Regions from separate parts of the Nitrosomonas sp. GH22 genome, predicted to be linked through region 3. Evidence: predicted binding sites of a transcription regulator. Region 3 holds the regulator's gene; each other region holds the start of a gene.
The links. Region 3 encodes sigma-54, which starts transcription at its own class of promoters, with help from an activator protein. Its sites were predicted from a motif close to TGGCACNNTTCCTGCT; they were not measured.

Region 1: a site for sigma-54 is predicted at 1,441-1,456, ahead of flgB (flagellar basal body rod protein FlgB). Genes of this name have one in related genera too.
Region 2: a site for sigma-54 is predicted at 1,387-1,402, ahead of pepA (flocculation-associated PEP-CTERM protein PepA). Genes of this name have one in related genera too.

Annotation. Positions count from the first base shown of each region.
Region 1 covers NZ_QRCA01000015.1:16,450-27,357, forward strand. The annotation lists gene gap (type I glyceraldehyde-3-phosphate dehydrogenase) at 1-381, opposite strand, end outside; gene flgA (flagellar basal body P-ring formation chaperone FlgA) at 569-1,264, opposite strand; gene flgB (flagellar basal body rod protein FlgB) at 1,491-1,901, shown strand; gene flgC (flagellar basal body rod protein FlgC) at 1,907-2,311, shown strand; gene ABF86_RS06595 (flagellar hook assembly protein FlgD) at 2,324-2,995, shown strand; gene flgE (flagellar hook protein FlgE) at 3,010-4,290, shown strand; gene flgF (flagellar basal-body rod protein FlgF) at 4,330-5,073, shown strand; gene flgG (flagellar basal-body rod protein FlgG) at 5,111-5,893, shown strand; gene ABF86_RS06615 (flagellar basal body L-ring protein FlgH) at 6,026-6,820, shown strand; gene ABF86_RS06620 (flagellar basal body P-ring protein FlgI) at 6,842-7,969, shown strand; gene flgJ (flagellar assembly peptidoglycan hydrolase FlgJ) at 7,983-8,990, shown strand; gene flgK (flagellar hook-associated protein FlgK) at 9,249-10,652, shown strand; gene flgL (flagellar hook-associated protein FlgL) at 10,681-10,908, shown strand, end outside.
Region 2 covers NZ_QRCA01000009.1:256,476-267,383, reverse strand. The annotation lists gene ABF86_RS03220 (ThiF family adenylyltransferase) at 1-175, shown strand, start outside; gene ABF86_RS03215 (hypothetical protein) at 168-1,238, shown strand; gene pepA (flocculation-associated PEP-CTERM protein PepA) at 1,480-2,301, shown strand; gene ABF86_RS03205 (class I SAM-dependent methyltransferase) at 2,530-3,411, shown strand; gene ABF86_RS03200 (PEP-CTERM/exosortase system-associated acyltransferase) at 3,922-4,725, shown strand; gene ABF86_RS03195 (porin) at 5,123-6,505, shown strand; gene ABF86_RS03190 (YajQ family cyclic di-GMP-binding protein) at 6,614-7,099, opposite strand; gene ABF86_RS03185 (hypothetical protein) at 7,210-7,650, opposite strand; gene ABF86_RS03180 (NnrS family protein) at 7,691-8,914, opposite strand; gene ABF86_RS03175 (group III truncated hemoglobin) at 8,907-9,311, opposite strand; gene ABF86_RS03170 (hypothetical protein) at 9,310-9,498, shown strand; gene wecB (UDP-N-acetylglucosamine 2-epimerase (non-hydrolyzing)) at 9,864-10,908, shown strand, end outside.
Region 3 covers NZ_QRCA01000008.1:7,373-18,280, reverse strand. The annotation lists gene pcnB (polynucleotide adenylyltransferase PcnB) at 1-268, opposite strand, end outside; gene clsB (cardiolipin synthase ClsB) at 422-1,579, opposite strand; gene ABF86_RS01600 (endonuclease/exonuclease/phosphatase family protein) at 1,576-2,337, opposite strand; gene nadA (quinolinate synthase NadA) at 2,409-3,509, opposite strand; gene lptC (LPS export ABC transporter periplasmic protein LptC) at 3,799-4,380, shown strand; gene lptA (lipopolysaccharide transport periplasmic protein LptA) at 4,486-5,001, shown strand; gene lptB (LPS export ABC transporter ATP-binding protein) at 5,053-5,775, shown strand; gene ABF86_RS01575 (RNA polymerase factor sigma-54) at 5,781-7,244, shown strand; gene raiA (ribosome-associated translation inhibitor RaiA) at 7,419-7,754, shown strand; gene ptsN (PTS IIA-like nitrogen regulatory protein PtsN) at 7,995-8,465, shown strand; gene hprK (HPr(Ser) kinase/phosphatase) at 8,452-9,423, shown strand; gene ABF86_RS01555 (flavin prenyltransferase UbiX) at 9,609-10,223, shown strand; gene ABF86_RS01550 (5-formyltetrahydrofolate cyclo-ligase) at 10,273-10,908, opposite strand, start outside; gene mutY (A/G-specific adenine glycosylase) at 10,904-10,908, opposite strand, start outside.

The DNA.
Region 1 (10,908 bases), on a different contig from region 3:
GTCGAGGCCCTTGCCGGGAGCCGACATGAGCACAAATTTTGCGCCAGCTTCGATGTGTTTCGAAACCTGCTCTTTATTGCGGAAAATACCCGTGCATTCCAGCACATAATCCACACCAAGATCGCCCCATGGAATATTGGAGGGGTCTCTTTCAGAAAAAACGCGTATCTTGTCACCGTCGACGCTGATCAAGTTTTCGGTGCTGCTGACCACGCCCGCGTATTTGCCATGCGTTGAGTCGTACTTAAAGAGGTACGCAAGCTGCTCGGCGCTTGTCAGATCGTTAATTGCGACAAGGTCGACGCTAGGGTTCTGAGCCGCAATGCGTGCAACGCAGCGACCGATTCGTCCGAAGCCGTTGATACCAATTTTGATCGCCATGATGTCCTCGTGCTGGTTAGGTGTATAGGAAAAATAAACGGTTCTGTCGCATTAGGCGCAAAACGCATATTTTGGATGAGCTGACATGCCATCCTCTTAAACTAGCAGATTTTTATTCCGCCAGTGTATAAAACTGCTTAGTAACTCAGTAAACTTCTTCCAAATTTTATGCCTCTGGCCGTTGTCACTATTGCTTTATCTCCACTATTCCTCCCGCCCGTGCTATTCCGCTCATGATTCTTCCAGTGTGGTTACGTATTTGTACCACTTCTCCTTCGGCAGCAGCAGCGAGTGCTTCACCTTCCGTGCTGACAGCAAATCCTGCTCCAGTTGCGGTGAGCCGTATTTTCTGTCCACGTGTGATGATATGTGGAGCGCGTAGCTGGTGTGTGCGTATCGGCTGGCCGGAAGCAAGAAAGGTTACCGCCACCTTGCCGACTACCTGATCAGGATCCGTGACTGCCCCAGCGGGGATGCGCACGAGATCGACTTCCTTGCTCACAATATCCTGTGTATCCACTAATTTTCCCATGTTGATGGGCTGTGCGGCGTGTATGACGTTGGCAATCACTTCGATTTCAACCGGCACATAAAGCGTCCAGGCAGCTTCATCCTGACAACGCACGCCAACTGAGAATTTTCCCCATAAGCGTCCGCCTGGCGGCAGAAAAGGCTGAAGCTGGTTACACGGACGTAATGTCTGACGTGAATCCAACTGGTTTGTCTTGATGATGACCCTGCCGGGCAGGTGACGGGTTTCCACACGCACAAAATCATTGATTATCTTGTGTATTGTTTCTGTAGGTAAGTCTTCGCTGGCGATTGCCGTTGTAGGGAGCAGGAGGCTGCATACGAGTATGATCAATAAGGGTTTTTTGTTCATGTCCGGTATGGTTGGCTATCGGGATTGACAATCAGGACGGTCAGTTTTTGCCGCTGGCGGCAATTTTTGCCGCTGGTTCAGCATGGTATCGCCGCAATTCCCTGGCTAACCTGGAAACTGAAAGGTGATCATGGATCAGTTTGATTGATTGGCTGGAAATAATGGCTTGTTCAATTTGGCATGGTTCCTGCTTATAGTAATTATGACTACTTTGCAGGAGGAAAACATGATCAACAAACTGGACAATCTGCTCGGCTTTAACCAAAAGGCACTCGGGTTACGAGCGGCCCGGCAGGAGCTGTTGTCGGGAAATATTGCCAATGCGGATACCCCGAGTTTTAAGGCGAAAGATTTCGATTTTTCCAAGGCAATGCAAAACGTTCAGTCGCCAAGACAGGTACAAAGTGCGCTGGCGACGACTTCATCAAGACATATCGGCTTGTCCGATTTCAGATCGATTACGTCCGTGCCGGAGCAGTATCGTGTTCCGCAGCAACCCAGTATAGACGGTAATACCGTTGATATGGATACCGAGCGTATGCAGTTTATGGATAACGCCATACGCTATGACGCTGGACTGACATTTATCAGCGGCCAGTTCCGAACCCTGTTATCCGCTATCAGAGAAGGAAATTAATAGCCATGTCCCTGTTCAGTGTATTCAATGTCGCCGGTTCAGCCATGGCCGCCCAGTCACAGCGGCTGAATGTGGTGGCCAGTAATCTCGCCAATGCAGACAGCGCTACCAGTTCAACGGGTGAAGCCTATCGTTCCCGGCAAGTTGTTTTTCGTACCGTTGATATTTCTGCAGATAAGGCAAAGGGCGTCAAGGTGGCAGGTATCGTGCATGATCCCTCGCCCATGCGGGTGGTGTATGACCCGAAGCATCCGATGGCGGACGAAAAAGGCTACGTTACCCTGCCCAATGTCAACGTTGTGGATGAAATGGTCAATATGATGTCGGCATCGCGTTCCTATCAGAACAGCGTTGACATGATGAACGTGACCAAAACATTGCTGCAAAAAACACTATCAATTGGCCAATAAGGAGAGATAGATATGAGTCAGGTGCAAAACAATTCCAGCGTATCCGAACTGCTGACTTCCAATGGGGGCAGTATCAAGACTGCCCGCAAGGGTGATGAGGATATGCAGGAGCGGTTTCTCAAACTGCTGGTGACACAAATGCAAAATCAGGATCCGCTCAGCCCGATGGATAACGCAGAAGTAACCAGCCAGATGGCGCAGATCAGTACCGTAAGCGGCATCGACAAGCTCAATAGCACGCTGGAAAAGCTGGTATCGGATTCCGATGCACGGCGTTCATTTGAAGCCGCCAACATGATTGGCCGTAGCGTGTTGGTTCCAGGCGCTGACATGCAACTGGAAAACCACACCGGAATCGGCGGATTTGAACTGACCGAACCGGTAGACAAGCTGGTCGTCATCATCAAGGATAGCGCCGGTATTGCCGTGCGTGACATTGATCTGGGCACGCAACCGGCAGGGGTGGGCACATTTGCCTGGGATGGCCTGGCAAACAATGGTAACGAAGCTGCCGGGGGGCAATACAGTTTCGCCCTGAAAGCCGTGCGCAGTAACCAGGAGGTAGCTGCTTCCACTCTGGCATTTGGTTCGGTCAGCAGCGCACAGGCTGGCAAGGAGGGCGCCTTGCTGGAAGTAGGTAGGCTGGGTTATGTCGGAATGGATGATATTAAAAAAATATTTTGATCGGGAGGTAAATCATGGGTTTTCAACATGGATTAAGTGGATTGAGAGGGGCTTCAGCCAAACTGGATGTCACTGGTAACAATATTGCCAATGCCAACACGGTTGGTTTTAAGCAATCACAGGCGCAGTTCAGTGATGTTTTTGCTAACGCACTGGGTGGGGGCAGGAACCAGATCGGGATTGGTACGCAACTGGCAGCTGTCGCGCAAGAGTTTACCCAGGGGAATATCACGCCTACCAACAACCCGCTGGATGTGGCGATTACCGGGAATGGTTTTTTCCGGATGAGCAACAATGGCACGACCAGCTACACCCGTAACGGCCAGTTTCATCTGGACAAGGACGGGTTTCTGGTCAATGCAAGCAATTACAACGTCACTGGTTTTTCAGCAGATACTTCTGGCAAAATTATTCCCAATATCCCGGTCAATCTGCGGCTGCCTACGGCAGACATGACGCCGAAGCCCACCACCAGCTTTATGGCAGGCGTCAACCTGGATGCGCGAGTAGATTTGACAACGCAAACTACAACTCCTGCAACATCTCCTACAACGCCCCCCACAATCCCAACTTTTAGTGCGACTGACCCGAAAACCTACGCTCATTCTACTTCAGGTGAAGTTTTTGACAGTTTTGGTAATTCTCATTTGATGACTTTGTATTTTCAAAGAACAAACCCAGCTGCCCCGGCAGCTTCGGCTTGGAATGTATTTGCAACTGTGGAGGGGGCAACGTCAGCAAGTGGAGCGCCATTTTCACCCCCATCTAATCTGACTTTTGATCCAAGCGGAATTATGAATGCATCTGTTGCGCCGGTTAATGTCAATGTAACTTTTGATGATCCCACTATCCAGCCACTTGCGTTTTCACTGGACCTAACCCGTTCCACCCAGTTTGGCAGCAAATTCGGGGTGAATATGATGAACCAGGATGGCTTTTCTTCGGGTCGCCTGGCCGGGTACAGCGTTTCTGATAATGGTGAGATCAGAGCCAGTTATACCAATAATGTCACGCGCACAGTTGGGCAGCTTGCATTGGCAGGATTTTCCAATCCCAATGGTCTCAAGTCGATGGGAAACAATCAGTGGGGTGAGACGGCTGAATCCGGATTGCCGCTGGTGGGTTCTCCGCAAACCGGTATTCTGGGTGCACTGCAATCTTCCGCAGTGGAAGAGTCCAATGTCGATCTGACAACCGAGCTGGTCAGCCTGATCATGACGCAGCGCGTGTATCAGGCCAATGCCAAGACCATTCAGACACAGGATGCGGTCATGCAATCCATCATGAATATCTGAGGATTTTCTGTTTAACCCTGACCTGGTAACGCTCTAAAAATGGATAGACTGATTTATACCGCGATGACCGGCGCGCTGCATACCCTGACGCAGCAGGCAACGGTTTCCCATAATCTGGCCAACGTCTCGACCACAGGTTTTCGTGCACAGGCCGATGCTTTCCGGGCAGTGCCTGTTTACGGAGAGTCGCTACCTACGCGTGCATTTGTACTGGATTCAACCACCGGCGCGGATTTTACGCCGGGCGCGATCCAGCAGACCGACCGTCCGCTGGATGTGGCGATACAGGGTTCTGGCTGGATTACGGTACAGCTTGAAAACGGTGAAGAAGCCTATACCCGGCATGGCAATCTCAAGACGGATGCCAACGGTGTACTGCAAACACAGCAGGGGTTCAATATCAAGGGAGAAACGGGGCCGATTACTATTCCACCGGATAGTCGGGTGGCGATTGGCAAGGATGGCAGTGTCTCGGTATTGCCGTCAGATTCCCGGATCACGGCGGTATCGATTATCGGGCGCATCAAACTGGTGGATCCGCCTGCAGAGCAGCTTGTTAGAGGAGATGACGGCCTGTTCCGATTGAAACAAGGGGGTGAAGCACCTGCCAGCGGTAAAGTAGCCCTGATTGATGGAGCGCTTGAGAGCAGTAATGTCAATGCAGTCAGTGAGATGGTGAAGATGATTACGCTTGCCCGGCAGTTCGATATGCAAATGAAGATGCTCGAAAACGCCCAGCAGAATGCCCAGCAGGCCAGTGAAATCATGACATTAAGAGGCTGAGTTCCGCCTGTTTTTAATTTTCCGAAAAGGATAACGTATGGTTCGCTCGTTGTGGATATCAAAAACCGGTCTGGATGCCCAGCAGACCAAAATGGATGTGATTGCCAATAACCTGGCCAACATCAGTACCAATGGCTTCAAGCGCATGCGTCCGGTGTTTGAAGATTTGCTGTATCAGACCATCCGCCAACCGGGTGCGCAGTCATCCGAACGTACGCGTCTGCCTTCTGGTTTGCAGCTGGGAACCGGGGTGCGGCCGGTAGCAACCGAAAATATCTTTTTGCAGGGTAATTTGCAGCAGACTGGCAATACACGTGATGTAGCGATTCAGGGGGAAGGATTTTTTCAGATTTTGCTGCCGGATGGCACGCTGGCTTATACCCGCGATGGTGCATTCCAGTCTGATCAGGATGGGCAACTGGTGACCGCCAGTGGCTTTCCGCTGCAGCCATCCATTACCATTCCGCCGAATACGCTCAGTATCACGATCGGACGGGATGGCACGGTATCTGTACTGACACCGGGTTCGGCCACACCATTGCCAGTGGGTAATATTCAATTGACCTCTTTCATTAACCCTGCTGGCCTGCAGCGCTTTGGTGAAAACCTTTATCTGGAGACTATGAGCAGTGGTGTGCCCAATCCCGGTATTCCGGGGACTAACGGCATCGGACTGCTAAATCAGGGATTTGTGGAAACTTCCAACGTGAATGTGGTGGAAGAGCTGGTTGAAATGATTCAGACCCAGCGCGCGTATGAAATCAATTCCCGGTCGATCCAGACTTCCGACCAGATGTTAAGCAGACTTACCCAACTTTGATTCAGTTTGAATGAATGTGGTTTTAACACATCAGCTGTATCAATTGGAAATTCAGGCTTTTTGGTACGCTCATGGGATGTGTGGCTTCTGATTTTATGGATAGGTAATGTTCTGGCGCCATGGAATTTTTGTATGAAGAATTTTGGGGAAACACTGATTAAATTGATGGACGTCATTGCGAATGAAATGAAGCAATCCAGCTGCTTTGACGCAATAAATCAGCGTCTTCTTGGCACGCTGATTTCTCCCGTATTAATTGTCATGGTCAGTATGGTGACAGGGTGTTCAATGATCACGCCCGCGCCGAAAGTGCAGCAACCGATGACGATCCGGCCGCCTGAGCCGCTGATTATTCCTGTCAGTCAGAGCAATGGTGGGATTTATCAGGCGGCATTCAACTATCAGGGCAGCGGGCGCTATACGCCATTATTCGAGGATCGTCGCGCGCGCGGCATCGGTGACACCATCATCGTCATGCTCAACGAGAAGACCAATGCGAGCAAGAAAAGTGGCAGTAACGCCCAGCGTGATGGGGGGATTGATCTTTCAGTACCGTCATTCCTCGGTTTGCCATTCAAATCCATTTTTCAGGATCTTGATCTGGAAGCCAAATCAAGCAACAAGTTTGATGGCAAGGGAGAGAGCTCCAGCAACAATAATTTCACCGGCACGATTACTGTGACTGTGATCGATATTCTGCCCAACGGCAATTTGCTGGTGAGCGGTGAAAAGCAGATCGGTATCAATCAGGGGCATGAATTCATCCGGCTTTCCGGGGTGATCAACCCGATTAATGTTATGAACAACACCGTGTCATCGGTGCAGGTGGCTGATGCGCGTATCGAATACCGGGGCACTGGTTATCTGGATGAAGCGCAAACCATGGGCTGGCTGTCACGTTTCTTTTTGTCGATTTCACCTTTTTAAGCATACCAGAGGCATATCGCTATGACTTTATCCAAATGGATTCGGAATTTCGGGCTGCTGAATCTCGGATTATTGGGCTGCCTGATTATTTCTGCCCCAGCTTCTGCCGAACGCATCAAGGATCTGGTCAATATCCAGGGCGTGCGTGCTAATCAGTTGATTGGCTATGGATTGGTAGTCGGCTTAGATGGTACGGGTGATCAAACCCAGCAGACACCCTTTACCGTACAAAGTATCCTCAGCATGCTGGGTCAATTGGGCGTGAATCTTCCGCCAGGAGTCAATTTACAGTTACGCAATGTTGCTTCTGTCATGGTAACGGCTACCTTGCCGGCCTTCGCCAAACCGGGGCAGCAGATTGATGTGACGGTTTCATCCATGGGTAATGCCAAGAGCCTGCGTGGCGGCACCTTGCTGATGACCCCGTTAAAAGGGATTGATAACCAGGTGTATGCCGTTGCCCAAGGCAGCCTGGTGATTGGCGGTGCGGGTGCCAGTTCAGCCGGCAGTAGTGTTCAGATCAATCATCTGGGCGCAGGGCGGATCAGTGCGGGTGCGATTGTGGAACGCGCTGTGCCAACGTTGCTCGGCCAGGGGGAGTACATCAACCTGGAATTGCACGACACTGATTTCACGACCGCACGGCGTATCGTGGAGACAATCAACAGCCGTTTTTCGTATGGAACGGCCACTGCACTGGATGGGCGCGTTATCCAGCTGCGGGCACCCGTGGATAACAATCAGCGTGTCACGTTTATTTCACAGATTGAAGGTCTTGATGTCATGCCGGCACAGGGTGTGGCCAAGGTCATCATCAATGCGCGTACCGGTTCGGTCGTCATGAACCAGATGGTGACGCTTGAACCCAGTGCGGTGGCGCATGGCAATCTCTCGGTGATCATCAATACCCAGCCGATTGTCAGCCAGCCCGGACCCTTCTCACAGCGTGGTGAAACGGTGGTGGTGCCGCAATCACAAATCGAAGTGCGTTCGGAAGAAGGTAATCTGATGTTGTTGCCGGGATCAGCTAGTCTGGCTGATGTGGTGAAAGCGCTGAATGCCATTGGTGCCACTCCGCAGGATTTGCTGGCAATTTTGCAAGCACTCAAGGCAGCGGGATCATTGCGGGCAGAGCTGGAAATTATTTGATTAGGTTGGCGATATGATCAATTCTCCCGACATTTCCGGCCAGTTGGCCATCGATGCGCAAGCAGTTGATCAATTGCGCAATCAAGCCCGGCGCGATCCGCAGGAAGGGCTGAAGCAGACGGCAAAGCAGTTTGAGGCGCTGTTTCTCAACATGATGATGAAAAGTATGCGTGAAGCCACGCCCAAAGAAGGATTGTTTGATAGTGATCAATCGCGTTTTTATACCCAGATGCTTGATCAGCAACTGGTGCAGAATCTTTCTGACAAGGGAATTGGCCTGGCAGACATGATCGTACGGCAATTGTCACAAGCTGTCGGCAAGGAACAGGCTAACGCCATAGACGGAGCAGAATCTCTCTTGACAGCTATTGTCGGAAATGATGAGAAACCACTGGTTTCAGTGGCGCCGGGGCAAACAAAGGATCTGCCTTCCCAACTCTGGACGAATCTTAATCGGGCTACCGCTAAACCAAATTTTTCAGCTGTCTCGCCCGCATGGCGAACAAACCGGATGGGAATTGCTTCCAGCTCCGGGAATGATGGTCCTGAGATAGCTGCGGTTGATCAGCCCAGAGAGTTTGTGCTGGATGTATTGCCGCATGCCCGCAAAGTGGCGCGTGAAACCGGCATTCCTGAACATTTCATGATTGCCCAGGCCGCGCTGGAAACTGGCTGGGGCAGGCATCAGATCCGGCGGACGGACAATCAGCCAAGCTTCAATCTGTTTGGCATCAAGGCAAGCGGGAACTGGCGTGGACAAGTGGTGGAAACCATGACCACCGAATATGTGGATGGTACACCGCAAAAGATCAGGGAAAAATTCCGGGCATACAATTCCTACGAGGAAGCCTTCCGGGATTATGCGCGGTTACTGCAGAACACTCCCCGTTATGCAGCCGTGCTGAAAAGCCGCAGTGCCACAGCGTTTGCCTGGGGGTTGCAACAGGCTGGTTATGCGACTGATCCATCCTACGCGGAAAAGCTGCTGAAGATCATCAACAGTGATGCGTTGAACATATAAGGAGTTGTTAAATATTTGCTGCTTTTTTGCGAATACCAGCATCCAGTAGCAGTGGTTCCAAAGGTGTTGGATTGCTTCACGCCACCCACCTGTTTCACTATGTTCGCAGTGACGGCTAAAGCTTAAAACGGATCTCGCAAAGAGGGCGGTTGCGGGATTCATAACGAAATGAGCAAATATGATGAATCATGGCTTTAATCCCACTGGAATTTTGCCGTAAACAAATAGAAGTAATTCACGATAATCGAGGGTAGAACAATGGCAAACAGTATTATGAATGTGGGTGTTTCCGGGCTACAGGCTGCACAAACTGCCTTGCTGACGACCAGCCACAATATCAGCAATGCGACCACACCCGGTTATAACCGCCAGCAAGCTATTCAGAGTACGAATACCCCCCTGCCGCACAGTAATGGATTTATCGGCCGAGGCGTGCAGGTGTCAACCGTACAACGTATCTACAACCAGTATCTGGTCAGTCAGTCGTTGCAAGCGCAAGGCCAGAGCAGCCAATTGGATAGTCATTACAATGAGATCAAACAGATCGATAATTTGTTGGCGGATACCACTTCCGGGCTGACGCCTGCGCTGCACAATTTTTTCAATGCAGTACAGGATGTCGCCTCCAACCCGACCTCGATCCCTTCCCGCCAGGCGATGTTGAGCAACGCTGAAGCATTGGTTTCCCGCTTTCAGTCAATGGATCAGCGTTTGTCGGAAATGCGTGAGGGAGTGAACAGCCAGATTGCTAGTAGCGTGAATGAGATTAATTCACTGGCGCAGCAGGTTGTGCGGCTGAATACCAATATCCAGGCAGTAGAAGGCTCGGCAAATAGTCAGCCGGCCAATGATCTGTACGATCAGCGCGATGCGCTCATCCGTGATCTCAGCAAACTGGCCAATGTGGATGTCGTGCGTCAGAGTAATGGCCATTACAACGTCTTTATTGGTAATGGTCAGTCGTTGGTGGTCGGCACCAGTGCGATGGCACTCAAGGCGGTGCCCTCTTCAAGTGATCCGCAGCGCCTAGTAGTGGCGATGGACGTGGGCGATAAAGAGATATTGTTGCCCGAGCATCAGTTGCAGGGGGGAAGTTTGGGAGGATTACTGGCTTTTCGCAGTGAAACACTGGATGCCATACAAACTGACTTTAATCAGCTTGCCAAGGGGCTTGCCGATACTTTCAATGATCGGCATACATTAGGACTCGATCTACAGGGTACGGTAGGTAAAAATTTTTTTGAGGTGACGGATTCCAATCATGTTGCGCGAAGTATTGAGGTCGCAATCAGTGATCCCGCTGAAATTGCGGCAGCTTTAAATGATGGAGGCAGTTTTGATGATCGTGTGGCCGATAACCGTAATGCTTTGCAGCTTGCCAAGTTGCAGACAACAAACACTCTGCAGGGTGGAACAGCATCCTATCAGTCGGCGTATGCAAGTCTGGTCAGTCAGGTGGGTAATAAAACCCGTGAACTGGAAGTCACCAGCCAGGCGCAGGAGAGCCTGCTTGCGCAGACAGATCAGGCCATACAGTCATTATCCGGGGTCAATCTGGAGGAAGAAGCTGCTAACCTGCTGCGTTATCAGCGGATGTTTCAGGCTTCCAGCAAGGTGATCGAAATCAGCAATTCGCTGTTTGATTCGTTGCTCAGAATCTGATCAATTTTTGACAGAAAAGGAATTTATCATGCGCGTCAGTACTAATACCTTATATGATCAGGGAACCCGATCCATGCTGCAGCAGCAAAGTTCATTGTTCAAGCTGCAGCAACAGCTTTCAAGCGGCAAGCGCATCATGACCCCGTCGGACGATCCGATCGGAGCGGCGCGTGCGCATGAGTTATCCCAATCACTGGCATTGAATACGCAATATGCTGATAACCGTTACCGGGCAATGGACAGCCTGCAGCAAGTG
Region 2 (10,908 bases), on a different contig from region 3:
AACCGAGGCTCTAAAAATTCTGCTTGGTCGCGGGCCAATCAGAGTAGCACCCAAGGGATATCACTTTGATGCCTATCTAAACAAACTAGCATTCACATGGCGTCCCTGGGGAAATAGGAATCCACTGAGTCGATTAGCCATTTCCCTGGCTCATCGCAAACTTAAACATGCATAGCAAGACAAACAAAGTAACCCAACAACAACTTGATTACATCCTGCAAAGCGCCATTCTGGCGCCTTCAGCAGATAACCAGCACCAAGCTCGCTTCAAGATAACCGGAAACAGTATCCATATTTATCACACCAGAACTGAATTTCCGTCCGAAGGAGGATATAAATGGGTATTGGCATTATTATCTTTGGGAGCTATAACAGAAAATATTGTACTCGCCGCCAGTCATTTCAATTTCCATGCTGAAGCGATGTCATTTCCCGAACCAAGCAACCCTCACTTGATCCTGCAAATCACCCTACATGCAGATCAGACTGAAGAAGACTCCCTTCGAGAAATGATTCCCCTGCGTCACACCAACCGCAGATTACACTTTCTCGGCCCTGGTATGACTGATATCGAACGAGAGGTATTACATCAGACAATACAAAAATATTCAGATTGCAAATTACACTGGCTGGATACTCCTGCACTACGCAAACAAACTGCTTACCTGATGCGCATTGCTGAAACCGAACGTTTTCGCAACCCGCTTTTGCATGAAGAGCTGTTCTCCGCCATTCGCTTTGATATTGGCTGGCACACTACCTGCACCGAAGGGTTACCACCCGGTGCATTAGGTATTGAACCATTATCGCGAGGCTTCTTCAGCCTGTTGCGCCATTGGCCAATCGCACAACTGGCCAACTCTTTCGGAATGCACCACGTATTGGGTTTTCGCTCCAGCTATTTACCCTGTCGGCTTGCTCCCCATTTAGGTGCATTAAGTGTAAAAAAAATCGACACTCAATCGATACTACAAGCCGGGCGCTCATTTCAAAGACTGTGGCTTACCCTGACCAAACAAGGGCGTGTGCTGCAACCCATGCCTGCTTCTGCAATCTATGCACTGCCACAAGCAATAAACGAAGGTATTCCAGCAACCCTGCAACAAAAACTTTTGGCCGGCTGGAAAACAATATTTCCTGAAAACATACCAGTTATTCTCTTTAGAATGGGAAATGCCAGTCATTTACCAATAATTACCAGCCGACCAGAGATTACGTCACTAGTTGAACACAGCTAACACCCCTCGACTCAATATCCACTACTTTTGGCTAGCCTTTGTCGATTTTTTTTACATTTTTTCTGAATAACAAAAAAGAACCAAATCTCTATTTATTTTTAAGAAAATTTATGTTTATAAACATATCGTTAAGCATGAATCAAAAAATTGGCATATCTTATGCTTATATAAAAGTAAGCGTTTGAACAAAAATGCGCGATATTTGCCTCTTGATCTATGTATTAAAACTTAAAGGTGACTTATGAACAAAAAATTAATCCCGGCTATTCTTGGCGGTTTAGGTATTTTAGGAATTTCCAGCCAGGCATTGGCATACCAAGTATTTACAGTGAGCCCAAGCTATATTACAGGAAATTCTGCACATAATGATTTTCAGGCCGACTCGCTTGCAGGAACGGCATCAGGACAAATTATTCTAAATGCTTCTACTAACACTGCTGCTGAATCTGGCTATATTGATTTTTCGAATTTTGCACTTGCAGGCTCTACCGTGGGAGCAGGTATTTCCCGTATCACTGTAGATTACAGGATTTATCTTACATTTGATTTAACAACCAGTTTGAGTTCCGGTAGTTTCGGTACTACCGGAAGTACGTATACCTTAGATACCCTTACATTCACCATGTACGCCGATCCAAATTTAGATACTGCGTTTACACAGGCAACTTTAACAAACCCAGCATCTGTTGGTGGTACGATAGCTGATGATTTCATACTTGCGACAGGTTCACTAATAACAGGCGAGTCAGCTATTATTCAAGGAGGGGTAGCTTTAAATTCCTACACTGATTTTTTGACATCTCCCGCAGGGCAATCCTTTTTTTCTCAGCCCAATCCTTTTTATGACTTGATGTTCAATGCATTTAACAATACAGGTGATGCAGTAGCTTTTAACTATGACACAGCAACAGGTTGCTTAACAGGTGAATGTATCGTGGCTGTTAAAAGTGGTGTAGGTACATTTGATTTTCAAGGGAGCGTAGTACCAGAACCGGCAACGCTTGCTTTGCTTGGAATCGGCTTACTCGGCTTTGGCACTTCACGTCTTCGTAAAAAAGCCTAATCAATACTAGTCTACTAATCAACTAACAAAGCCCCACATACGGCTAGCCGGTGCGGGGCTTTTTAGTTTTACATTCAACACCTCCTTTCTCCCTAATATAATTTTCTGCTGGATCATATAACCCAAGCTACGTGTTACTAAAACGTATATTTCTCCCAGTATTTGTCTTTTACCTGTATTCCAATCCTAGTAAACTGCTAGTCAAAATCTGATACAGGAGCAAGAAACATGAGAATTTCGGTTATTCCAACGTTACTGCGAGAAATACTTGGAAAACATGAATTTAATCGCGAGCCTGAACCAGATTTGGTCATGCAGGATAAAAACCAGGTAGCGGCTTTTGCAGAAGCCGGGCGTATTGACGGTATTATGTCTGCCACTTACCTGTTCAATACCACCCGTATTTCTCAAATTATACAGGACTGTAATAAGGTACTCGATCTTGGCTGTGGCCCCGCAACACAACTGGCACAAATTGCCCAAATTAATCCACAGATTGAATTTATTGGCGTAGATATGTCAGAAAATATGTTAAAAAATGCCAAGGCCTATTGTGATCAGCTGGGAGTGAACAATATCTCTTTTGTCAGAGATGATATTTCGACACTCAATACAATTCCTGACAACTCGGTCGATGCTGTTATCAGCACACTGGCATTACATCACCTGCCCAGCGAACGTTTACTAAAAAATTGTTTTAGACAAATCAGGCGGGTATTGAGAACAGAAGGAGCTTTATTCCTGATGGATTTATCACGACTCAAATCACTCTATTCAGTCCTTTATTTTGCTTATCTGAATAAAAAGTACCAACCCGCTATTTTTACACTGGATTATGAACGATCACTGCGTGCCGCTTTTTCTTCCGAGGAATTCAAACAGCTTGCTGCAGAAATATTTCCTGAAAAAAAGGTACAAATTCTTTCTACTGCTTTGATCCCCATTCTAACGATCATAAAAACTGAAGACAAAACTTTGCCACAAACAACTTTGGAAAAAATCCGAAAACTCTCAGAAAATCTGCCCAAACGGTATCGCAATGATCTACATGACATTAGATTTCTCTTTAAATTAAGCGGATTAAAGAACGATCCATTTTCTTCTCGATAAGCTGGGAAACAGGCCAACCCTGATCCACAACCTAACAGTGTACACTGAAAAAAGCTGATACTCTCCCGTTCAAACGTGTATATATCCAGATACGAATCTGGTTGCTGCGCCCAGTTGACACACTCACCAAATCCACTCGAATAAAAACGCACAAATCCAAGTATTTCTATAATACGATTTATGCACACCAACATTACATTAACCTCTCGAATCCTTACGAAGTATCTTCACATTTTTTAATCGATGCTGATCCTCAGCCAGCAATCGCTCAAGCCATATTTCAATACAGCAATGCTACCAAACGTGAGTCCTCAGCCCGGGACTGATCCAATATTTATTCATTAAATCACTACTTGTACGCTGCTCAGAAGAGATCTTGTAGGCTCATTGTGCTGAAAATTCAATATTTCTAAAATAAAGCCGTTAATTGCCATGATTCCGGATTTTAGTAATTAGATCTGGATTTATTTGTACAGCACTTTTCAAGCAATTACATACAAGAGGCACATTATGTTCACCCAAAAAACTACCAACTTGGGAACCGCCTTCAAGCAATATTTTGAAATTGTTCCCGCTTTCACTGAGGTATTAAAGCACGAAGCTTATTACATTCGTCATTCAGTTTATTGCGAAGAGCTGAAATATGAGGCATTACGCCAAGATCAGCTGGAATCAGATGAATATGATACTCATGCATTACATTTACTGATCCGTAATACTCGACAGGAAAAATTTATCGGGTGTGTCCGTATCATTATTCCACCAACTGATAGCTCTGATTGGCTTTTACCGTTTGAGAAAGCCTGCGCAAATACCCTGAATCGCTCCATTATTAATCCAGTAAAATTGCCCAGAAAACAAATTGCTGAAGTTTCCCGCCTTGCAGTTATTTCTTCATTTCGCCGTAGAAAAGGTGAAGCCAGCAATCCCGTCTGCCTCACTGAAAACGATTTTGATTCTAATCAGACGTCACGCTTTCCCTATATTCCACTGGGGCTTTATTATGGTGCAGTTGAATTAGCACGCTTATACGGCGTTAAGTTACTTTTCATTCTTACAGAAGAACGTCTAGCCAATCATTTTAATAAACTGGGTTTTGAAATCCAATTTATTGGGGCGCCGACCGAACACAACGGTTTGCGCTTCCCATCAATGTTTAGTATTGATAAAACTCTTCAAAACATACGTCCAGCTATCTACCCACTTTACCAAACTATTGCACAGGATATTCGAGTTGGAATGGGAAAAATAAACCAGCAGCCAGAAAACTCTGTTCATATCAATATCCATACTCCGAATCACACATCAACCTGATACGAAAAAGCTATAACGTAGCTCTATTCCATTCTCTTTATTTGCAATCCCCTCTACCACTCATCCTTCAGCATTAATCTTCCTGCACCAGGCGATCTCCCGCCCGGCTGCAGGAATCCTGTCCGGATTCAGATATTTTCCCGTAATTTCTGTAACAAAATAGTCACCAGGCTGTCACTAGCCTGTCACTCGCTATCAGGATAATTCCGACGACTGTATCAATACATCCTCACGATTCTTGAAACAGTCTACAAGAATAATTTTAATTACTATTCTCAGTCATGGTGATCGACGTATATTTCTATACTTTAATAAGAGGATAAAAATCAAACAAATGATGGCGAAAATTACAAGTATCAGGTCATTTGCATTGCTCATATTTCTTGTATTACCCACCTTGTCTGTTCCGCTTCCGGTCTGTGCAGAAAAACTTATCCTCTACATGGATACCGTCACCAAACAGCTTTATGCAGAGCCGGGTGAAAACAGGATCAAGCTGGGCGTATTCCAGCAGGTGGAAGAAACAGTATCCAAATCCCCAGCCGAAGAAAAGTCCAGACCGGATGAATCACCCACCAGACATGCTGAAACCAGATCCGCACAAGATAGCGAACAGCGTGTAGAAACGCAGTCTAAACAAACAAACGAACAAATTAAACATGCATCGAGAACCCCTGTACCCTCTGCAGAAAAACCCAAGGAAGAAAAAAAATGGTACGAAAGAATCAGCATCAAGGGTTATACACAATTCCGCTACGGAAAAAGTCTGTGGGGAGACAATGATGGCGCATCCTACTGGCAGGACAAATCTGCCGGACCGGATAAATCATCCTTCTTGATCAAAAGAGCGCGCCTGGCTCTTTCCGGGGATATTACCGATTATCTCTATTTTTACTTACAGGCAGATCTTGCCAGTAGCGCCATCTTAAGGGATGCTTATGGTGACCTATTCTTCGATAAAGGCAAGGAATATCGGGTTAGGGTCGGACAATCAAAAATTCCGCTCGGCTTCGAAAGCCTACAATCCAGCTCAGAGCGTCTCGCACTTGACCGCACCGATGCAATGGACTGTTGTAATGAGCGAGACATCGGTGCATTCTTTATGTGGACGCCCACTCATGTACAAGAGCGGTTCAAAGCAGCGAAGAAACTGAAAGGCACGGGTGACTACGGTATGTTTTCCTTTGGTACTTTTGGTGGCCAGGGGCCCAACAATGTTGACCTGAATAACGGAGTGCACATCGTAGGCCGTCTCACCTATCCGTTCCAGTTTGGAAACGGCCAACTTATTGAAGTAGGCGCATCCGCTTACCACGGTCGCTATGTTCCGAAATATGATAAAACCAAGATTACGGGTGTACCTGAAAAAGGTATCAGAGATGAACGTGTCGGGGTGCACGCTATACTTTATCCGCAGCCCTTTGGCTTACAAGCTGAATGGAACTGGGGAAATGGTCCCAGCCTAAGTGACGATAAGAAAACGATTGCCAACCATTCCCTCAACGGCGGCTATGTTCAGGCAATGTATAAATACGATGGATTTCGTTGGGGAACCTTACTTCCATTCGTCAAATGGCAACGCTATAACGGTGCACTGAGACTCCAGGATAATACCCCTCAGGATCGTGTAAGAGACTGGGAATTCGGGGTAGAATGGCAGATTTCACCGGCAGTTGAACTTACAACGGTCTATCATATGATGAACCGCACTGATCTAAAACATGACAAGCAATTCAAGTCTGATGTCGTGAGATTCCAGGTACAGTGGAACTATTTCTAATTTCTAAATAGATGGCCAAAGCGGGAGTTGCAGCAACATGCACTCTTGCCCCGTTTATTGTAGTAATCTTAAGAAGGAATAATTGATACCTGTCACCGAACCGAACGTTCAATCCCGAAAATTGCGGAATTGTAATGGCAATTCTGTAATACCGCCTTTCACTAGCTGAATTACTTCCTGTAAAACATCACGTTTTGCACCAGTTACCCGTACAACCTCACCTTGAATGCTCGCCTGGACTTTAAGTTTGCTATCCTTGATCAGCTTGACAATTTTTCTGGCCAGATCGCTTTCCACTCCGGTTTTAACCGTAATTTTTTGCTTTACCTTGTTACCGCTTATTTTCTCAACCTGCCCCTTATCCAGACAGCGCACATCAATCTCTCGCTTGGTAAATTTGGCTATCAGAATATCCATCACTTGACCGAGTTTGAATTCATCATCCGCAAAAAGATAAAGCTCATAGTCGGTCTGCTCGGCACGTGCATCCGAGCCCTTGAAATCAAAACGGGCAGAAACTTCCTTGTTAAGCTGATCAACCGCGTTACGAATTTCTTGTTTATCAACTTCAGAAACGATATCAAATGAAGGCATAACTTCTCCTGGTCAGACTGAAGGATTGAAGAACTGAATACCATATTATAAGCCTTGCATCCAGCTTCAGTAACACTCTGGAACTCTTGATAAAGCAGGCAGTGCCCTGGTTACCAGTGTAGATAAAACATGGCTTTCGCCAGGATGACAATTGTCAGTACGTGGCAGAAGATGCTCAGGTGTAAGCGCTGTGAACGCCGCCTGTTCAGCAGACCGCGCTTCCGCCATATCATGGCTGTCACGAAATGACCGAAAACGCTGATTGCCAAGATGATCTTGATACTCAATAACAGTCCAAAACTGCTGGCCAGAGGCTGTGCCAGGGTCGCCTGATGTTGCCAGGCCATCCCTATTCCGGCGGAATACAGTACCAGAAGTACCCAGGGCATGATCCTGACAGCACGGTTACCAATAGCGCGTTCAACCTCACGCATGATTTCGTGCGGCAGGTGCTTGCGTATACCTTCGATCATGACGACTTCAAAAAATACTGTTCCCGCAAAAGCGATCGCAGCCAGCAAATGCAGCGTTATCAACAAGCCATAACTCATTGCATGAATCCTCTTGGTTGAATATTCATACGTTCAACGATCAGTGAGGCTGTGCCGGAATATTTCCCGGCTTGATCACCGGAGGCGATTGATCTGCACGCGGCCGGATCAACATTGGAAGAAAACGCCAGAGGTAAAGTACAAAGGCCGATATCCAGATCGCAGACGAACCATGCAACAGGCCTGGCACGTAAGCAGTTGGCAACAGCGCCGCCAGTCGCAGTACAGCAGCCGTGATAATTAACATATACAAAATGACCATGCTGCGATCAGTACGTAATGGCCGCCCCAGGTGACCCAATGCAGTACGGGTAACCATGCCGATAATCAGTATCGCAAAGCCTGCCACGCCGATTACATGCACTGGCCAGGCAGCACGGGAGATCCAGCCTGCAGAATAAGCGGCTGCAACCAGCAAACCAATACCCAGCCCGGCGTATCCAGTATAAAGAATCCACAATAATGGCACCTGTCGAACGGCCCACGGCTTCCAGGCAAGCAGTTGCCACAGAGCAAGAGTCCCGGCGGCTGCCAGCGCGATTGCCGCTGCCGAGGTCCACCCTAACAGCAAGAACACAATGGCGAAAATGCTCGCTGCAAGTTGCCATTGACCACTGCCGGTAAGCATCGGGATCGTCAAACCCTGCACTGCCCGCATAGCGAAAAATGGAATCACCCGGCGTGCAATCAACAGTGCGATCACTGCCATGCACAGCAGGCCGGCATGAAAACTCTCCATCAACAAAGCATAATCCCCTGCCTGTATAAACCACAGAAACAGGCCATCAGCCACACCTAGCCCCAGCACAAGCAGTGGTATACCGTAATTACGCTGGCTGCGTTTTTGATAAATAACTCGGCCCAACGCCAGTGCCGCTATGCCGAAAAACAGCAGCTCACAAAGTGTTGCGATACCAAATGCTATCGATCCCGGCATCAAAAAACCAGCTCGCGCCACAATCCACAACAGTGTCAACCCGCCTAGCGCACGACCGTGCAACGGATTGATGCCAGTCCAATTAGCACTAGCGGTCAGCAGGAATCCTACTGCAATAGTGGCGACGAACCCCCACAGCATTTCATGTGCGTGCCAGAGCATACCAGCTAACACACCCGTCAGCCATTGGGGTGCATATATCCATAGTGCTACCGAAATAGCTGCCCAGAAACAGCCTGCAATATACAGTGGCCGAAAGCCCAGGCTGAGGAAAGCAGCCCATTGCGGCGCTGGCAGCTGCTTCCTGATTTGTGATGACTCAACCATGAGACAACCCCACAGGCATCACCTCAGGATGATGACTGATCTGATAACCCATCCACAGACTGCGGGCGATGCGATCAGCCATCATACAAATCTGTTCAGCCATGGCCTGATTCGATTGTTCAGCAGCGGTTTTATGGAACAGCTTGAGCCAGCGCTGAAACAGCTCTGCATTCAGATCAGGCAGGGCTATATGTTTGGGCATTGGCGTACCACTAAAACGATCAGTACCGCGCAAAATAGATGACCAAAAATCCACCATTCTGGTCAGATGGAGGCTCCAGTCATCAATATGTGCGTCGAAAATGGGACCAAGTGCTTCATCATCCCGTACCCGGGTATAAAAAGCGTAGATCAGGCGTGTGATATCTTCCTCAGTACACAACGTAGGATCAGGCATGAATACTTCTCCTGAGCAGAGTATTTATAAGATTGATTTTGAGTGTATCTTATATTTGAGTACCTCAGCAAGCCAGACCATCAGTAATCCTCATCAAGGTTTTCCTTGGCCCGTGACACTGTTGCAACGCATCAATCATGACGAAATACAGTGGTTTTTCAGAGATTTCTCAAGTATTGCCTGCTGACTTGTCATGATACGATTCTGAATCAGGAGCAATCCAGTCAAGGCCACTTGCTGTCTATCAGGTATCCTTTAAAAGTATTAGTGAGGCAGTCAGCAAGGCAACCACAGGTGATGCAAGCAAAGCGCAGCGAACAGCCGTGAGGCCGGCCCGTAGGGTGAGGCGCTTACGCCGAGCAAATACAGTTTACAAGCAACAAATAAGTATTTTGAGCCTGTTTTTAACGCAGTGATGGCAACGTAGACAGTTTTTCAGAGGATTCCCAGGAAAACTGGTAGCATCAAAATTATCTTTTGGCAGATAAAGAAACCCGGGAAGTTTTCAAGGTTTACAATCCTGCTCATTGTCTCTGTCTCGCGGAAAAAATTATGCAGAAAAAAATTCATCTCATTGCTGGTGCACGCCCTAATTTTATGAAAATTGCGCCAATTGTCCGCGCTTTGCAGCAGCAGGATAAATTGGCCTACAAGATTGTTCACACCGGTCAGCACTACGACCGGGCAATGAACGATGTTTTTTTCGAGGAGCTGGGCATCCCGCAACCAGATATCTTTATGGCAGCCGGCGGTGGCAGCCATTCACAGCAAACAGCAAAAATAATGATCGCCTTCGAGGAATATTGCTTGGCAGAGCAACCAGATGCGGTACTGGTTGTCGGCGATGTCAATTCAACCCTGGCCTGTTCGATCGTCGCCAAGAAACTGCACATTCCGGTTGCGCATGTCGAGGCAGGGTTGCGCAGCGGCGATATGTGCATGCCGGAAGAAATTAATCGCTTGGTGACAGATAGTATTACCGACTGGTTTTTTGTGACCGAGCCGAGTGGACAACAGCATTTGTTACGAGAAGGAAAACCGGCCTCAGCCATTCATTATGTCGGCCATGTTATGGTGGATAATCTGTTCTACCAAGTCGAACAGCTTGTCCGAGTAGACACTTCCGGATTTGAGACCAATCCACTTAAAACGTCACTGAAAGATCGCCCGTATGGCGTTGTCACCATGCACCGACCAAGCAATGTAGACTACCCTGAAACGCTGCAACGTATCAGCCAGGCATTGCAACAGATCGCCAAACAGCTTCCGCTCATCTTTCCGGCCCATCCGCGCACACAAAACAATCTGAAAAAATTTAATATCGATCTGGGACCCAACATTACACTGATCGGCCCACAGGCTTACATGCCCTTTCTTCATCTCTGGAAGGATGCCACCGTTGTTCTGACTGATAGTGGCGGTTTGCAGGAAGAAACTACCGCCCTGGGAATTCCCTGTGTCACCATCCGGGAAAATACCGAACGGCCAGTCACGGTGGATGAAGGTACCAACACACTGGCAGGAACCGATCCAGTACGAATACAGTCTGCGGTGGACAACATTTTACAAGGACGCGGCAAGCAGGGACGCCGGCCGA
Region 3 (10,908 bases):
TTGCGCGCACTTCTTCGGGCGTGGCATCAGTGACAATATCATAATCCTTGGGCTTCAGCCCTAACAGCAGATCACGGACGGCACCGCCCACAATATAGGCAGAATAACCTGCTTGCTGTAAAGTCAGTGCAACTTTCAGCGAACCGGCACTAATGCTGCTGCGCGAAATTCCATGCCGCTCACATGCAATGGCCCGGAATGCCGGGGCAGCTGTAACAGAAACTGTAGAGCCGAAGGAAAAAATATGATGCAGAAATTTACGGATCATGCCTGGATGCAATACCTGTGAACGACAAATTATACACCTGGTAACAAATTAGACTTTGATGAAACACTGGCCCACAAAAGAAAATGGCAATCGGGCATTGGTTATTCCGTATCCGAGTATGCGACAAGATCGTATTAAAGCGGTCAAGGGATCTTAGTCTCGACGGTATCCCAGCAATCCCCACGCCATCCGGATGAAGTAATAGCATATCCAGTTCAGCGAACGTTTAATTCGTGACCGGCCTCTCCAGGAATGCTGTAACACCGGACAAGAGACTTCCAATGTCCGTTGCAGACTGCCCCGTAATCCCGCTGCAAATATCCGATCTAAGATAATGACATTGGCCTCACGTGCCAGCAATAAACTGAACGGATCAATATTGGAAGAACCAACAGTAGACCAGGAGCCGTCAATAACTGCCACTTTGGCATGCAGATACCCTTGTCGGTACTCGTAGATACGGATACCGGCATCCAGCAGGTGGCCATACAGGGCATGCATGGCGTAATATTGCAAGCGATATTCCGATTTCCCCTGTAGCAGAAGGATAACCGAGACACCACGCTGTGCGGCCTTGATCAGCGCCTGCCGAAAATTCTTCCCGGGAAGAAAATAGGCATTGGCAATAATGATTTCCTTGCGAGCAACCGCTATTGCCCTGAGATAGCAATGCTCAATACTACGCCGGTTACGCAGATTATCCCGGATAACCAACGATGCACGCTGATGGCCTGCCGGCAGATTATTGCTGACAACAGAAAAATAATTTGTCCAGCGCTTTTTGAAATAAACCCATGCAACCAACATCCACAGATGCCTTGCTGTAGCATGAATTTTTTCCAGTAGCGGACCGATAATTTGAACAGCATAATCGAATCGTGGAAATAACGCATCAGATTCGTAGCAATCATCGACAATATTAATTCCTCCCACAAATGCCAAACTGGCATCCATAACCGCCAGTTTGCGATGCATACGACGCAAGCGGGAGCGTTTGAGCCGGAATGAAAAAAACTCCGGCCGATATATCAGTACTCGCACACCTGCTGCAAGCATCTCCCGAATTACTTTCCCGGGCAGGCCGAGCGAGCCAAACCCATCAATCAACAGATGGACAGCTACCCCGCGTTGTGCTGCCCGTTTAAGCGCTTCAGCAATTCGGATACCGGTTGTATCGTACTGAAAAATATAAGTTTCGAGATAAATTTCCTGCCTGGTCGAATCAATGGCCGATTCCAGCACCGGGAAATATTCCGTGCCGGAATGCAGTAGTGTTATACAGTTTCCTTCGACAAAATCAGGCAAACTCATTTACGCATAATCTGGGCCGACAACGCAGCATGGTCTGAAATTCTGGACCAGGGGCGATTATGAAAAATCCGGGCATTTTTTACCTGAAAACCACGGATATAAATTCTATCCAGACGCAGCAACGGCAAAACAGATGGAAAACTGCGCGCCGCCTTACCCTGCGTATACTGAAAAACCTCAACCAGATTCAAGCGACTGGCCAAAGCCTGATTTGCCACACCACGCCAGTCATTAAAATCTCCCGCGAGTACGAGCGGTGCATCAGGCGGTACCAGTTGCCGGATGCGGCGCTCTATGGCCTCCAGCTGCCGATACCTTCCACGCTTAAACAGCCCCAGATGCACACAGATGCAGTGCAACGCGTCTTTCCATCCGGGAATGGCCAGCTCGCAATGTAACAATCCGCGACTTTCAAATCGGTGTGCCGAAATATCTTCATTCTCCCAGCTTGATATGGGAAAGCGGCTGAGAATGGCATTGCCGTGATGGCCATGGTTATAAACCGCATTCTTTCCATAGGCAAAATCCGACCACACTGCATCCGCCAAAAATTCATACTGAGCATCTTTCGGCCAATCCTGAAAGCGGCTGGCATGCAGCGTATGCTCCCCGATCACCTCTTGCAAAAAAATGATATCGACATTCAGGCTACGCAAATAGTCACGCAATTCATGCAATACCACACGCTGATTAAAAAACGACAGCCCCTTGTGAATGTTATAAGTTGCGATATGTAATGTCCGATTAGATTCACGCATTGCTTCGTTTCCTGGCAGAGAAGCAATCCTGTCAGTATCCGCAGACAAAACCGGCAATTTCACCATCGATACTATTTCGAGACCTCAAGCATCTTTTCGAGCGTCAGCCTGGCCAGACTGGCCTGTGGTTCCGGCACGCTAATCTGATTAACCACACGACCCTCAGCCAGATTTTCAAGTGACCAGGCCAAGTGCTGTGGATCGATCCGCGCCATAGTCGAACACATACATACCATCGGCGACATGAACTGAATAATTTTGCCTTCGGACTTGAACTCCTCAGCAATGCGACCAACCAGATTCAATTCCGTCCCGACCAGCCAGCGAGTACCGGCTTTCGCTGCCCGGATGGTATTGATGATGTACTCGGTCGATCCAACAAAATCAGATGCCTTACACACCTCAAAGCTGCATTCCGGATGTGAAATAACCAACCCATCCGGATATTGGTTGCGAAAGCGAAGGATATGCTGCGGCTGAAACATTTGGTGAACGGAACAATGCCCTTTCCATAAAAGGATTTTGGCTTTTTCAATCTGTTCTGGTGTCAATCCGCCCATGGGTTCATCAAAATCCCACACTGGCATTTCATCCGACGATAGCCCCATCTTGTATCCGCTCCAACGACCTAGGTGCTGATCAGGGAAAAACAGTACTTTTTCACGTCGGTCAAATGCCCATTGCAGAATCTTTACAGCGTTACTGGAAGTACAAACGATACCACCATGTTGTCCACAAAAGGCCTTTAGATCAGCACTGGAATTGATATAAGTTACTGGTGTCACCCCCTCATCCGGGTCGAGCACTTCTGTCAGTTCACGCCAAGCACGTTCTACCTTGGTGAGATTAGCCATATCTGCCATAGAGCAACCTGCGGAAAGATCAGGCAGGATGACGGTTTGTTCAGGGCTGGAAAGAATATCCGCTACCTCTGCCATGAAGTGCACCCCGCAAAACACCAGAAAATCAGCATCTGTCTGCGCGGCGAGATAAGAAAGCTTAAGTGAGTCTCCGGTCAGATCGGCATGCCGGTAAACATCTGCACGCTGATAGTGATGTGCCAATATAATGGCGCGCTTTCCCAGCTTCTGTTTAGCTGCAACGATCCGTTGCGTACATACTTCATCTTGCAGTAATTCGTAATTCTCAAAATCGATTGCGTTTGCTTGCATAATCAATCCAGCTTTATTTATCGTGAAATATGACCATAATCACATTAAGATACTTATTCAAGCAAAAAGTGCAAATTAAAAAGCTGTTCTGCAGATTCTGCAATACCCGCCGAAAACAAAGATACTTGGCTCTGAATGCGACAACTATTGTGAAAAAGGGACTCTGCTATAATTCCTAAAAACAGCGCATTAACAGTGTGTTGTCTGTTTTTAACTATACTGTTTGATCGGGAATGACCGGAGAAACAATCCATATTCATCATAAAGTCTATGCGTAATATGTCTTAACATGACACGTTCATTATTTTCAAGACCGTCCATATGGTTGGTTATTTTGCTTCTGCTTACTCTCTGGCTGGACAGCGTCCTGCAGCGCCCGCGCCTGCAGCAGGGCAACGATTTGCAGCAAGAGATAGACTACATCATTGAAAATCTTAACGGGATACAGGTCAACCATGAATTTGAACGAAATCGTTTTTTCTCAGCTGACAAACTGATCCACTACTCAACAGAAGACATAACGCAGCTGGAGCACGTACGCTTTACCAGCATAGAACCGGATAAACCACTGCTCAGAGTGACTTCTGATTGGGCTGAGCTGACTAAAGATGGAGATGATATTTTCCTAACCGAAAACGTTTCTATTATCAGGGGAGAAGATCTGGACAAAGACAAGGTAACCATGCTGACTGATTTTTTACACCTTATTCCGGATACTGATATCGCCAAAACCGATCGACCAGTTACCGTGATCAGAATGAACAGTGTTCTCAACGCCGTAGGGTTGTTCATGAACAATCGGACCGGTGAGATTTTGATGCAGTCCCGGGTCAAAGCACATGACGAACGTACACCACGCTCATCCCGCTAGAGGATGCCGCACCAACACGGATTCTGATTCTTCTGGTTTTCTTATTTTACTTTTTGTATCTATCGGTTTATGCAATCTCAATGTTTGTTCCTAAGCTTGTCTCTCATGTTTTTCTCAGCCACTGCCCTGGCTGAACGCGCAGATCGCGATAAGCCAATTCATCTGGAAGCCGATCGCGCAACTGTCGAAGATTACAAGCAAAAAGGGGAGTTTCGTACCAGCATATTTACCGGGAATGTCATATTGACCCAGGGAACGCTTATTCTTCGTGCAGATAAAGTCGTGATGAAGGAGGACAGCACGGGTTACCGGCACGCTACAGCTTATGGCAATCTGGTCAGCTATCGTCAAAAGCGTGATGGCGTTGATGAGTACGTTGAAGCATGGAGCCGACGCGCAGAATATGACAACAAAACCGACAAAATAGAATTGTTTGGAAGCGCGCGACTGAAACGCGGCACCGATGAAGTAGAAGGGGATTATATCTCCTACGATATAGCAAGCGACTTTTTTCAGGTATTTGGCCAGCCTCAAGCGGAAAATGATAAAAATTCTGATCACAGGGTACGTGCCGTGATTCAGCCAAAAGCGAAACAACCTGACGCAGAAACAGAAAAATAAAACTATCAAAAAATATATTTACCACTGTATATCGCCACTCCGGGTCATCTTATGAGTGAATTAAGAGCTGAAAATCTGAAAAAAAAATATCAGTCACGCACCGTCGTGATGGATGTATCTTTCTCTGTTCGCAGCGGCGAGGTTGTTGGTCTGCTTGGCCCTAATGGTGCAGGCAAAACCACCTGTTTCTACATGGTGGTTGGACTGGTTCCATTGAACGGAGGGGAAATATTTCTGGATGAACACAATCTGAGCCAGCTGCCGATTCATCAGCGCGCCCGGTTGGGGTTAAGCTATCTTCCCCAGGAGGCATCAGTTTTCCGTCGGCTTTCGGTCGAAGAAAACATTCTTGCAGTACTAGAATTACAACACTTTCAGAAAGATGAAATGCAGCGGCATCTGGACGGATTGCTACATGACCTGCATATCGGTCATCTGCGTGAGAGCCTAGGCATGAGCCTATCGGGTGGTGAACGCAGGCGTGTAGAAATTGCACGAGCACTGGCATCCCAGCCGCGCTTCATCCTGCTGGACGAACCCTTCGCTGGAGTAGATCCAATTGCCGTTATGGATATCCAGAGAGTCATCGGTTTTCTCAAATCACGCGGAATCGGTGTACTTATCACAGATCATAATGTGCGAGAAACACTGGGGATTTGTGACCGTGCCTATATCATCAGCGAAGGAACCGTGCTTGCCAGTGGAGTCCCTGCTGAAATCATCAATGACGGACGTGTCCGGGAAGTTTATCTGGGGGAGCATTTCAGGCTCTGAAAAATATGAAGCCGACTCTGCAACTCAAGCTTTCTACCGGCCTTACACTGACACCGCAACTGAAACAATCAATTCAGCTGCTTCAACTATCTGCACTTGAACTCAACCAGGAAATCTCACGTATTGTCCAAGAAAACCCTTTGCTTGAGCTGGATGAAGATATCGATCAAGAAAAACTTGAAACTGAAGGACAAGATTCTTCGTTAGTATCATCAGATTTATCTGCTACAGCAGAAGCTAATGAATCCCATGATATTAGAGAAAACACTGAAATATCGAACGACTGGCTAGATGACTCATTGTATTCAGATCAGGGGGCTTTTTTAGACACACGTAGACAAGATGATGAGGAGTATGATCAGGACTATTCTCGCCTGGTTAGCAAACCCGCCAGCTTGCGTGAACACCTGCTCATGCAAATCAGCTTGAGGCAACGTTGCGAACGAAAAAAGAAAATTACCGCGCTGCTGGTGGATAGTCTGGACGATAATGGTTATTTTACTCAGGATCTGGAAGAGCTTGCCAAGTTACTTCCGGTTGAACTGGAAATCGACATCACGGACCTGAAGTCAGCCCTTGCTTATATTCAGCAACTGGATCCGCCCGGCGTGGGAGCACGCAATCTGCGGGAGTGTCTGTCTATACAGCTTTCAGCATTGCCGGATGCAACGCCACTACGAACGGAAGCACTCAAACTGGTCAATGAGCACCTGGAAAGTGTCGCTGCCAAAAATTTCCCATTGCTCAGGAAAGTTCTTGGCTGTGATGAAACCTGTTTACAGTCAGTTTACCAGTTGATCACTCAACTCAATCCCAAGCCTGGCGATGATTTCAACGCAACAACAGCACGTTATGTCATTCCTGATGTGATTGTGACCAAATCGGCTAGAGGCTGGGTGGCACAGCTCAATTCCGATTCAGTTCCGCGTGTGCGCGTTAACCATTTATATGCCGACATTCTGAAGCAGAATCGTAATGAAGCAATCCGACCACTGATGGAGCAACTGAAAGAGGCCCGCTGGCTGATCAGAAATATCGACCAGCGCATGGTTACCATACTCCGGGCCAGTCAGGCGATTATTGATTGCCAGCAAGCATTCCTGGAGCATGGCGAAACAGCTGTGCGCCCCCTTGTTATGCGTGAAATTGCCGAAGTTCTTGGATTACATGAGTCAACCATTTCTCGTATCACAACCCAGAAGTATATGCGGACACCGCACGGTATCTTTGAGCTCAAATATTTCTTTGGAAGCCATATTCCCGCTGAAACGGGTGAAGCACATTCAGCCATAGCTATTCGTGGACTTATTAAGCAATTGATCCAGAATGAGGATCGAAAAAAGCCACTTAATGATAGTCAAGTTTCACAAATACTCGCGCAGCAGGGTATTGTTGTTGCTCGCCGTACTGTTGCAAAATATCGGGAGTTCATGCATATTCCCCCGACTAATTTACGTAAAATACCCTAGGAAAATTCTGAAAAAATCAGCTGATTACCATGAAGCAAATCAAGGTGAAAAAGTACAGTTCACAAATAGCATATGTGTACTCGAAACCTGATTTCAGGTCGGTATAGCCAGACAGATACTTTCAGAGTTTTCCATGATACCCTTGAACACGACTCTCTCACATAAGGAGAAATAATGAATTTGAATCTCACCGGTAATCACGTGGCAATCACACCTGCCATGCGTGACTACGTTACGTCCAAAATCGAGAGGAGCACACGCCACTTTGACAATATCATGGCTATCAATGTGACCCTTTCCGTGGATAAACTCAAACAAAAGGCTGAAGCCACGGTTCACTTACCAGGTAGAGAGATTTTTGTCGAGGCCGATAGCACCGATATGTATGCTTCAATTGATAGTCTGGCAGATAAGCTGGCTCGCCAGATCCTTAAGCATAAGGAAAAAAATATTAGACAGCGCAACGATCAGGGTGGGCTGAAAGATCAGGAATTTGAACAGCCCGAATAAACCCGTCCACTTCTCCTCATATATTTGTAAAGAACTGCAGCAGCAATGCCAGAAAAATCTCGAAAAATGGGACCGTACCTAATCAACAGCCAACTATAGCCATGTTGCCCGCGCAGCGGAAAAGATGACCTACGGAACATCAGCAAGTTGGGCACATATATAGTGAGTGATATAAAAAAACAGTCCCGTTTTCAATAAGAAGAAAACACCGCCTAATTTCCTAAAGTGGTTTGAATCTCCATGAATCTCATTACTCAATTATTGCCGGAATCCAACATTATTATTGATCTGGATGTGACCAGCAAGAAACGTGTATTTGAGCAAGTTGGTCTGTTATTTGAAAATACCCTGCATATTGCGCGCAGCCAGGTTTTTGACAGCTTGTTCGCACGTGAGAAACTCGGATCAACCGGGCTTGGTCAGGGAGTCGCCATCCCGCATGGCCGGATCAAGGGACTGCGCGAAGCAGCTGCAGCGCTGGTCAGAATGAAGGAAGCTATACCTTTCGACGCTCCAGACGGCCAACCTGTCAGTATTATCTGCATCTTGCTGGTGCCGGAAAAAGCAACAGATCAGCACTTGATGATACTGAGCGAACTAGCACAAATGTTTAGTAATAAAAGCTTCCGCGAAAAACTGCGCCATGGCCGGAGTGCTAAAGAAATTCATCAACTCATCTCCGAGTGGACGCCTGAACATGTCTCAGGTTAGCGTCAAACAACTATTTGAAGAAAACAAGGAAAAATTATGTCTGCAATGGGGTGAACCGCCGCCTGCCATAGACAGGCGGCTTGAGAATCACCTGATCGCCAGCTCAACACAGGAACTGATCGGTCATCTCAACTTTGTTCATCCCAACTGGATACAGGTTCTGAACCAGATATCCGTCAAATATCTTGAACAGCTTGATGATTTTTCTCTTCAAAAAAGGCTAAATCAACTAGCTAGAAGTCAACTTTCCTGTCTGATCGTAGCAGACGGTGCGCCAATCCCGTATTCCATCAGACAGTTCGTGAATGAACACTCTATCCCGCTGATTCGTTCAGAAATTGCCAGCCTTGAGATTATCTGGGGATTGCAAACCTATCTTGTGAGAGTACTGGCGCCCGTTATCAGTCGGCATGGTGTATTACTGGATGTACTTGGAATGGGTGTCATGATCACCGGAGAGAGTGGCGTTGGTAAAAGTGAACTCGCTCTGGAGCTTATCAGCCGCGGACACGGCCTGGTTGCAGATGATGTCGTCGAATTACGCCGTATTGGCCCTGAAACGCTGGAAGGCAGGTGTCCGCCGCTGTTGCGAGATTTTCTTGAAGTACGCGGACTGGGATTGCTGAATATTCGTACCATATTCGGAGAAACTGCAATTCGGCGACACAAAAATATGAAGCTGATCGTGCAGCTTGAAAAAACTGCTGGCAGTAGTATTAATGCTTATGAACGACTGCCACTGAGTAACCTCAACGAAATTATTCTGAATGTCAGTATCCGCAAGGTGACTATTCCAGTTGCCGCCGGCCGTAATCTGGCAGTATTGGTAGAAGCAGCAGTCCGGAATTATATTTTGCAACTCCGGGGAATTGACAGTACCCAGGAATTTGTCCGCCGACATGAATCAGAAATGAATGGGAATACCGCAGAGCACTTCGACGATCCTCATACTGAATGAAGTGTAAAGTAAAAATCTGCCATATAACTACCTTGCTTCTATATGAAAACTCTGGAAAAAGAACAGGCTATGACAAAGCAAATCCAGATAAAATATACGATTCACAAGCAGTAATTGTGTACTTCAAGCCTGATTCCGGCACAACATAACCGAGCAGCCGTTCTTCAAAATCTTCCCGGAAAAATATGAGCGAAAAGAAAACAATTACGATTGCCTTGACTGGCGCATCCGGTATGCCATACGGTATTCGCCTGCTGGAAATACTTCTGCAGCAAGGTCATCGAGTTTATTTGCTTTACTCTCAAGCTGCTCAAATTGTGGCGCAACAAGAAATGGCCCTGACACTATCTCCTCGTCCCAAAGAAACAGAAGCTTTCCTGAATAGCTATTTCAATATTGAGCCAGGCCTGCTCAGAATTTTTGGTCGGGAAGAATGGTTTGCACCAGTTGCTTCCGGCTCCAACCCGGCTGATGCCATGGTAATCTGCCCCTGTACTATGGGTACTCTATCCGCTGTGGCAGCCGGTTTAGGACAAAAACTAATAGAACGTGCGGCAGATGTCATGCTGAAGGAACAGCGCAAACTTATTCTGGTTGCCAGGGAAACACCCTTCTCTGTTATCCATCTAGAAAACATGCTGAAACTCGCTCGCAGCGGCGCAGTGATACTTCCCGCCAATCCCGGCTTTTACCATTTACCCGAGAACATTCAGGATATCGTTGATTTTATCGTTGCACGTATACTCGACCAGCTTGGTGTAACACATACCCTGATGCCCCGCTGGGGGAGTGGTAACTAAGTAAGCTGAAAGATCTTCTCCGAATTCACTACCAGAAACAAAAAACCAGCTAATCCCGGACAAAGCTGTTTCGGGCTGCACAATCGGAAACCGTCAGCGGCATAAGGCCAGCATCTGTTCTGCACAAAATAGATTGTTCAGTCACAATATAATCCATCGGAATATCGTGTTGCTGCGGATGAATCGTTGGCAGGCGCAGCATCTCAAATACCACACCAATAGCGAGCGGACGCGGATTCATCGTTGCGAGTGTGCGATCAAAATAACCGCTGCCATAACCAAGACGATAACCTTGTTCATCAAAACCAAGCAGTGGAATGATAATACTGTCAACAGTGATTTCCCGGGTATTGTCGGGGAACGATATTCCGTAAATATCCTTTTTCATTGGCGCTCCCGGCCACCATTCGATGAACCTGAGTGGCTCTCCTTTACCGATTACCTCTGGCAAGGCAAGAGTGGCGCCACGCGCTCTCAAATCTGTCATGGCTGGCACTGGGTCATATTCACCCTGATGCGGCCAATAAAAACCAATCCGCTGATTCTCAAGGATAGGAAAGCCTTGTGTCAGTGCGGCGGTAATTGCATCACTCCAGAGAACGCGCTGTGCTGCTGGGATCTGCTGGCGTAATTCGCGCAGATGAGTACGCTGCTGCTGTTTCCAAGGCTGGGAAGTTACGTTACT